Regions from separate parts of the Streptomyces sp. CB09001 genome, predicted to be linked through region 2. Evidence: riboswitches for the same ligand, from Rfam matches in the RefSeq annotation. Region 2 holds a riboswitch; the other holds the start of a gene.
The links. A riboswitch is a leader RNA that binds a small molecule or an ion and turns the genes downstream of it on or off. The one in region 2 is predicted to bind cobalamin.

Region 1 (4,051 bases), 4.5 Mb from region 2:
GCACCGACAGGTCGTTTAGAGCCTGCGGGCGGGCGGGCTCCCCGGCCAGGCGGGTCCGCCGGACGGGTGAACCGCGCGCCGGGCGTGCGCATGCGGGCGGCCCGGGCCTCGCGTTAACTGAGCGGCACCCGCGGCCCCGGTCACCGACGGACCGCGGGGCGGGAAGAAGGAGGGCGTGTGACGAGTCGGCCGCTGCTCCGGCGGGGCCCGCGCGGACGGGTTCCGTGACCGCGCCGGCGAACGCCGTCCCGGACCGGGCGGAGCGGTCCCTGCGGCAGACCCTGCTCAGCCCCGGCTACCGGCGGCTGTTGCTGCTGTGCGTGCTGCTGGGGGTGCCCGTCGCGCTGGCCTGCTTCTTCTTCGTCGGGTTCCAGCACGAGTTGCAGCACTGGGTGTGGACCTCGCTGCCCGAGGCGGCCGGATACGACACCCCACCGTGGTGGTGGCCGTTGCCCGCGCTGGTGCTCGCCGGGCTGGTCCTGGCGCCGATCGTGACCCGGATGCCGGGCGGCGGCGGTCATCTGCCGGTGAACGGCCTGGGCGGCGCACCCGTCGGCCCGCGGGCGCTGCCCGGCGCGGTGCTGGCCGCGCTGGCCACGCTGCCGCTCGGCGTGGTGCTGGGTCCCGAGGCCCCGCTCATGGCCGTCGGCAGCGGGCTCGCCCTGCTGGCGGTGCGGCGGGCGGGCGCGGGCGGCGACCAGCGGGCGAGCGCGATCCTCGCCACGGCCGGGTCCACCGCCGCGATCTCCACCATCCTCGGCGGCCCGATCGCGGCGGCGGTCCTGCTCATCGAGGGGGCGGGGCTGGCCGGCACCCAGTTGGTCGCCCTGCTGCTGCCGTGTCTGCTGGCCAGCGCGACCGGCGCCCTGGTCTTCACCGGCTTCGGGCAGTGGACGGGGCTCCACATCGGCGCGCTGGCCCTGCCGGACCTGCCGCCGCAGGCCGGTCCGGACGCGGGTGACTTCCTGTGGGGCCTGCCCACCGCCGCGCTGATCGCCGTACTGATCACGCTCGCCCGCGGGCTGGGCCGCCGCACGGTCACCTGGACCCGGCGGCACACGGCCGTGCGCACCGTCGCCTGCGCCACGGCGGTCGGCGTCTGCGTCGCCGCCTACGCGCTGATCACCGGCCGCTCCCCGGCCGAGGCGGCGCTCTCCGGCCAGGCCACCCTCGCCCAGCTCGCCGCGCACCCGCACGCCTGGTCCGTGGGGGCGCTCGTGGCGCTGGTCGCGTGCAAGGGGCTGGCCTGGGGCATCGCGCTGGGCGCGCTGCGCGGCGGCCCGATCTTCCCGTCCGTGCTGCTGGGCGCGGCGACGGCGCTGGCCTGCTCCGGGCTGCCCGGCTTCGGTGCCACCCCGGCCCTCGCCCTCGGCATCGCCGCCGCGGCGGCCGCGGTGACGGGGCTGCCGCTGGCCAGCTCGGTCCTGGCGGTGCTGCTGATGGGCCGGGACTCCCACGAACAGATGCCACTGATCGTGATGGCCTCGGTCGTCTCCTTCGTCGTCGCCCAGCTGGTGCGCAGGCCCCGGCAGGAGGCGGGCGGGACACCCCCCGCGCCGGAGACGGGGGCGGCACGGTGAGGGGCGGCCGGACCGCGCGTCCGCGCCCCCGTACCGGCTGGGGCGCCGTCCGGCCCTGGCTCCTGCGGACCGGGGCCGCCCTCGCCGTGGTCGTGGCCTACTTCCTGCTCCCCCTCGACAACCTGGGCCCCGAGCGGCCCGTGCTGAGCTGGGCACTGTTCACCGTGCTGCTGACCGTCGTGGCGGTACTGCTGCTGCGGCAGATCCGGCACGTTCTCCTGGACCGTCCGGACAGCCGGCCCGGGGTGGTCATCTCGCTGCTGATCGTCCTGTCGGTGCACGTCTTCTCGGCTGCGTACTACTCCCTGGCCAAGTCGCCGGGCGAGTTCCACGGACTCCGGACCCGGATCGACGCGCTGTACTTCACCGTGGTGACGCTCGCCACCGTCGGGTACGGGGACATCACCCCGCGGGGCCAGGCCGCGCGGGTCGTGACCATGCTGCAGATCACGTACAGCTTCGTCTTCCTCACGGCCGCCGCCACCGCGCTGACCACCCGGATGCGGACCATGGTGGTGCGCCGCCCCGAGCGGGACCGCTCCCGTTGACGGCGGCGTCCGGCGCCCGCACCGCGTCCTCGCGCTGCGCGGCTCCGGGCTCCCGCCGACCCGGAGCCGGCGCGGTGCCGGCGCGGTGCCGGACGCCCAGCCGGACGCCGAGCCGGACGGCTCGGCCGAGGCCTGTCCGGACGTGATCGCGGAGATGACCGCAGTGGAACGTCCCCGCACGGCGGAAGAGACGGCCCGCCCGGGCGAGGCGCGGCACCGCTGGGCCGAGTCGCTCGGCGAGGAGGAGCTGCGTGCCCTGCACCACGGGCGTGCGGAGATCTTCGCCACGCTGGGCGAGGACGAGCGGCGCCGGCCGCGGACCGGCGACGCCGGGCGTCACGCGGCCCTGAGGCCTGTTCGGCGGCCCGGCGGGGCGCCCGCGGGGCCCGAGGCCCGCTTGTGCCCGCCCCCGTGGGAGCACTACTGTCGCCACGCCTTGGTGAACGGGAAACCGGTGTGATGCCGGTGCGGCCCTCGCCACTGTGAATCGGGAAGTCCGGCTCCGGCCCTCGCGGGCAGCCACTGGATCGCTTGCGATCCGGGAAGGCGGAGCACGGGCGGTGGTACCCGTAAGCCAGGAGACCGGCCAAGGCGCGTCGTCCATCCACGAGGTGCTGGAGAGGGTCTGCTGAGCCATGCACATAGCCGAGGGCTTTCTGCCACCGGCGCACGCGATCGCCTGGGGTGTCGCGTCCGCGCCGTTCGTCGTCCACGGAGTCCGGTCACTCACCCGTGAGGTCAGGGAGCACCCGGAGAGCACACTGCTCCTCGGCGCCTCCGGAGCCTTCACGTTCGTTCTTTCGGCCCTGAAACTGCCGTCGGTCACCGGGAGTTGCTCCCACCCCACCGGCACCGGTCTGGGCGCGATCCTGTTCCGGCCGCCGATCATGGCGGTCCTTGGCACCATCACCCTGCTCTTCCAGGCGCTGCTGCTCGCCCACGGCGGGCTGACCACGCTCGGCGCCAACGTCTTCTCGATGGCGATCGTCGGCCCCTGGGCCGGGTACGGCGTCTACCGGCTGCTGCGCCGCTGGGACGTGCCGTTGATGGTCACGGTGTTCTCCGGCGCGTTCGTCGCCGACCTCTCCACGTACTGCGTGACCAGCGTGCAGCTGGCGCTGGCCTTCCCGGACCCGGGCAGCGGATTCCTGGGCGCGCTCGGCAAGTTCGGCTCGATCTTCGCCGTCACGCAGATTCCGCTCGCGGTGAGCGAGGGCCTGCTCACGGTGATCGTGATGCGGCTGCTCGTGCAGTCCAGCAAGGGCGAACTGACGCGGCTGGGCGTGCTGCTGACCCGGTCGGGCGAGCGGGAACAGGAGGCGGTGGCCCGATGAGCCGGAACGCGAGGATCAACACCGTGCTGCTGCTCGCCGTGGCCGCGCTGGCGGTGCTGCCGCTGGTGCTGGGGCTCGGCGAGCACAAGGCGGAGCCGTTCGCCGGGTCCGACGCGGAGGCGGAGACGGCGATCACCGAGATCGAACCGGACTACGAACCGTGGTTCTCCCCGCTGTACGAACCCCCGTCCGGGGAGATCGAGTCGGCGCTGTTCGCCCTGCAGGCGGCGCTCGGCGCGGGCGTGCTGGCGTACTACTTCGGCCTGCGCCGGGGCCGACGGCAGGGCGAGGAGCGGGCGTTGGCGACTTCCAGGACCCCGGCGGCACCGGGGGACACCCCCGAAGGGGACTGAGTGCTGCCGATCGACGCGGCGGCGCACGCCAGCCGCTGGCGCCGCCGCCATCCCGTGGACAAGGCCGTGCTCGGTCTCGGCCTGACCGTGCTCGCGATCTCGCTGCCGCCCTGGCCGGGCGCGGCGCTGGTGCTGGTGGCGGCGCTGACGGTGCTGCTCGGCCCGGCGGGCGTGCCCGCGCGCCGGCTGTGGCGGGCCTACCGGGTGCCGCTGGGTTTCTGCGTGACGGGTGCGCT
Region 2 (4,051 bases):
CGAGGGCGTCGAGCATGCCGCGGGCGAGTTCGGCGGTGCCGTAGGCCGCGTAGGGGGCGACCCGGACGGGGCCGCCGAGGGCGGCGGTCATGTAGTGCACCGGCGGGAGTTCGGGGACGAGCAGCGAGACCGCCGTCGCGTGCACGGCGTGGGTGTGGACGACGGCCCGGGCGTCGGGGTCGGCGCGGTACACGGCGAGGTGCATGGGCAGTTCACTGGTCGGCACGAGGGCGCCGAGCAGCTGCCGTCCGTCCAGGCCGACGCCGGTGACGTCGTCCGGGGTCAGCCGGTCGTAGGGCACGCCCGACGGGGTGACCAGGACCGTGTCGCCGACGCGCACCGAGACGTTGCCGGAGGTGCCGACCACCAGCCCGTCCGAGACGGTCCGCCGGGCCGTCGCGACGAGTTCCTCCCAGGCGGCTTCCTCGGCGGTCTTTCCCACCGTCTTTCCGGCCTTCTCCCCGCTCTCGGCCCGCGATTGCGTCACAGTCACCCACTCCTCCGGGGCGCCCGCGCGCCCTCGCGTCCCGTCGCCGAACGGCCTGGCGGTGATCCTGCCAGGGACGTCTCCGGAGAGCACCGGAGCGGGCACGCAGAGGGAGGTTACGGCCCCGCTTCCGGTCACCGTGACGCCCTGCCCAGTTCATCTTCCGTTCACCCTGGTTACTTACGTTCGTCGCGCCAACGACCTCGAACGATTGCCTGGGTAAATGGAAAGCTTCTCGCTGATCCTCGCGATTGTGGTGGTAACCGCACTCGCGTTTGATTTCACGAACGGTTTCCACGACACCGCGAACGCGATGGCAACGACCATTTCGACCGGTGCGCTCAAGCCCAAGGTGGCGGTGGCGATGTCCGCCGTCCTCAACCTTGTAGGCGCCTTCCTCTCGGTGGAGGTCGCCAACACGATCTCCAAGGGTCTCGTCGACGAGACCGGCATCCGTCCCGAGGTCATCTTCGCCGCCCTGGTCGGCGCGATCCTCTGGAACCTCCTGACCTGGCTGGTCGGGCTCCCGTCCAGTTCCTCGCACGCCCTGATGGGCGGCCTGATCGGTGCGGCCGTCGCCTCGGCCGGCATCGGCGCGGTCAACGGCGACGTGCTCGTCACCAAGGTGCTGCTGCCCGCGATCGCCGCCCCGATCGTGGCCGGCCTCGCGGCGATGCTCGCGTCCCGGATGACGTACTCGCTGGGCCGCAAGGCGGACGGCAAGGCCGCCGCGAAGGGCTACCGGGCCGGCCAGATCGCCTCCGCCGGTCTGGTCTCGCTGGCCCACGGCACCAACGACGCCCAGAAGACGATGGGCATCATCACCCTCGCCCTGATCGCCGGCGGCTCGCTCGCCCCCGACTCCGACCCGCCCGTCTGGGTCATCCTGGGCGCCGGTCTGGCCATCGCGCTCGGCACCTACCTGGGCGGCTGGCGCATCATCCGCACCATGGGCAAGGGCCTGACCGACCTCCAGCCGCAGCAGGGCTTCGCCGCCCAGACCAGCGCCGCCACGGTCATCCTGGCCTCCTCCCACCTCGGCTTCTCGCTGTCCACCACGCACTCGGTCTCCGGCGCGGTGATGGGCGCGGGCCTCGGCCGCAAGGGCGGCGTGGTCCGCTGGTCCACGGCCACCCGGATGTTCATCGCCTGGGGCCTGACGCTGCCGGCCGCGGCCCTGGTCGCCGCGCTCGCCGAGTGGGTCTGCCGCGCCGGCGACTGGGGCACGGCCCTCGTCGCGGTGTTCCTGATCGCCTCCAGCTTCGCGATCTGGCGGATCTCCCGCCGCGAGGTCGTCGACCACACCAACGTCGTCGACGGCGACCCGGTGGACACCGAGGGGCCCGGGCAGCCCGAGCCCGCCGGTGTGGTCACCACGGCGATGGCCGCCGTGTCGCCGCCCCCGACGGGCGTGACCGAGGAACTGGCGGCCACCGTCCCCGCTCCGGCCACCACCCCCGACCCCAAGGCCCCGTCGGCCGCCACCACCGTCTGAACCCGCCTGCCGGGTACGAAGGAAGCGAACCTCCATGAGCATCGACTGGGCAGCCCTCGGCTCCGTCTTCGGCGTCAGCCTCGTGGTCACGGTGGCCCTGGTGGGCCTGTTCACCCTCGGCATCGTCGGCCTCTCCCGCCAGGAGCGGGCCGCCGCCCGGGGCGGCTCCGCGGCCCTCGCGGTCACCGGCGCCTACGCGTGCTTCGCGGCCTGCACGGCGGCGGTGGCGTACGGGATCTATCTGATCGTCGCCTGAGCGCCGCCCGTCTCACGGGCGCACGCCCCCGGGGCGGGGCGCGGAACGGACTCGAACCGTTCCGCGCCCCGCCTCTTCGCGTGCCGGCGCACACCACTCGGGTGTGGGCCTTCGCACACTCCCCCGTCGCAGGTCAACGCCAGGTTGACGGGTGTTCGCGGGCCGTGGTGGACTTCCGGGGCCATCTACGGCGGCAGAAGAGGAAGCCCGGTGCGAATCCGGCGCGGTCCCGCCACTGTGACCGGGGACAGGATCCCCGGGAGCCAGGAACTCTCGCCGCCGTGCTCTTCGAACCAGGGCGCGGACACCCTGAGTGAGGACCTATCGCCATGCGCGGCTGCCGTTCCGGGCTCACCAGCGACACGCTTCGACTTCCCCTTCCTACGGCCGGCTGAGCCGTGCGTGCCGGACGCGTCTTCGCGTACGGCGCCGCCGCCGGCCTCCTCGGTGACCTCCTCCTCGGCGATCCGCGCCGCGGACACCCGGTCGCCGCGTTCGGCCGTGCCGCGGGCGCCGTGGAACGGGTGCTGTGGCGGGACCACCGGGGCCGGGGCGCGCTGCACACCGTCGTGTGCGCCGGCGGCGCCGCCGTCCTCGGCTCGGCCGCCGCACACGCCGTACGCCGCTCCCCCGCCGCCTCCGTCGCGCTGACCGCCGCGGCCACCTGGTCGGTCGTCGGCGGCACCTCGCTGGCCCGCGAGGCCACTGCCGTCGGCCGTGCCCTGGAGGCCGGGGACGTCGAGGCGGCGCGGGCGCGGCTGCCGCACCTGTGCGGGCGGGACCCGCGGGCGCTGGACGCCGACGGGATCGCCCGGGCCGTCGTGGAGTCCGTCGCCGAGAACACCTCGGACGCGGTGGTGGGCGCCCTGGTGTGGGGCGCGGTGGCCGGGGTGCCCGGACTGCTCGGCTTCCGGGCCGTCAACACCCTGGACGCGATGGTCGGCCACAAGTCGCCCCGCTACCGCCGCTACGGCTGGGCCTCGGCCCGCCTCGACGACCTCGCGGGCTGGCCGGGCGCCCGCCTCACCGCCGTACTGGCCACCGTGGCGGGCGGCGACCCGCGCGGCGCCGTACGGGCCTGGCGGGCGGACGCCGCACGGCACCCGAGCCCCAACGCCGGGCCCGTGGAGGCCTCGTTCGCGGGCGCCCTCGGCGTGCGGCTGGGCGGCACGCTCTCCTACGGCGGGCGGGTCGAGCACCGACCCGTCCTCAACGGGGCGGCGGGGCGCGCCGTACGGGGGACCGGTTCCGCCGACATCGACCGGGCGGTACGGCTGTCCCGGCGCGTGGGCTGGCTCGCGCTGGGCGTGTGCGCGGGCGCGCGGCTGCTCGTGCGCGGGGCCGCCGCGAAGAACCCGGGTGCCACGAAGGGGCGTATGTCATGAACGGTGGCCTGCTCGTCGCCGGCACCACCTCCGACGCCGGCAAGAGCGTCGTCACCGCCGGGATCTGCCGCTGGCTGGTGCGCCAGGGCGTCAAGGTGGCGCCGTTCAAGGCGCAGAACATGTCGCTGAACTCCTTCGTGACCCGCGAGGGCGCGGAGATCGGGCGGGCGCAGGCCATGCAGGCCCAGGCCTGCCGGGTGGAGCCGACCGCGCACATGAACCCCGTGCTGCTCAAGCCCGGCGGGGAGCGCAGCAGCCAGGTCGTGCTGCTCGGCAGGCCCGTGGGCGAGATGAGCGCCCGCGGCTACCACGGCGGGCGCCAGGAGCGGCTGCTCGGCACGGTGCTCGACTCGCTGGCCGAACTGCGCGGCACGTACGACGCGGTGATCTGTGAGGGCGCGGGCAGCCCGGCCGAGATCAACCTGCGC

Region 1: another riboswitch for cobalamin. It lies ahead of C4J65_RS26920 (energy-coupling factor ABC transporter permease); the one in region 2 lies ahead of C4J65_RS06095 (cobalamin biosynthesis protein).

The regions. Positions count from the first base shown of each region.
Region 1 is NZ_CP026730.1:5,778,835-5,782,885, reverse strand. It holds gene C4J65_RS26935 (chloride channel protein) at 225-1,580, shown strand; gene C4J65_RS26930 (potassium channel family protein) at 1,643-2,128, shown strand; gene C4J65_RS36415 (hypothetical protein) at 2,214-2,588, shown strand; cobalamin riboswitch at 2,549-2,734, shown strand; gene C4J65_RS26920 (energy-coupling factor ABC transporter permease) at 2,764-3,462, shown strand; gene C4J65_RS26915 (energy-coupling factor ABC transporter substrate-binding protein) at 3,459-3,815, shown strand; gene cbiQ (cobalt ECF transporter T component CbiQ) at 3,816-4,051, shown strand, end outside.
Region 2 is NZ_CP026730.1:1,291,021-1,295,071, forward strand. It holds gene C4J65_RS06080 (class II aldolase/adducin family protein) at 1-487, opposite strand, end outside; gene pitH (low-affinity phosphate transporter PitH) at 711-1,982, shown strand; gene C4J65_RS06090 (hypothetical protein) at 2,017-2,238, shown strand; cobalamin riboswitch at 2,379-2,532, shown strand; gene C4J65_RS06095 (cobalamin biosynthesis protein) at 2,637-3,623, shown strand; gene C4J65_RS06100 (cobyric acid synthase) at 3,620-4,051, shown strand, end outside.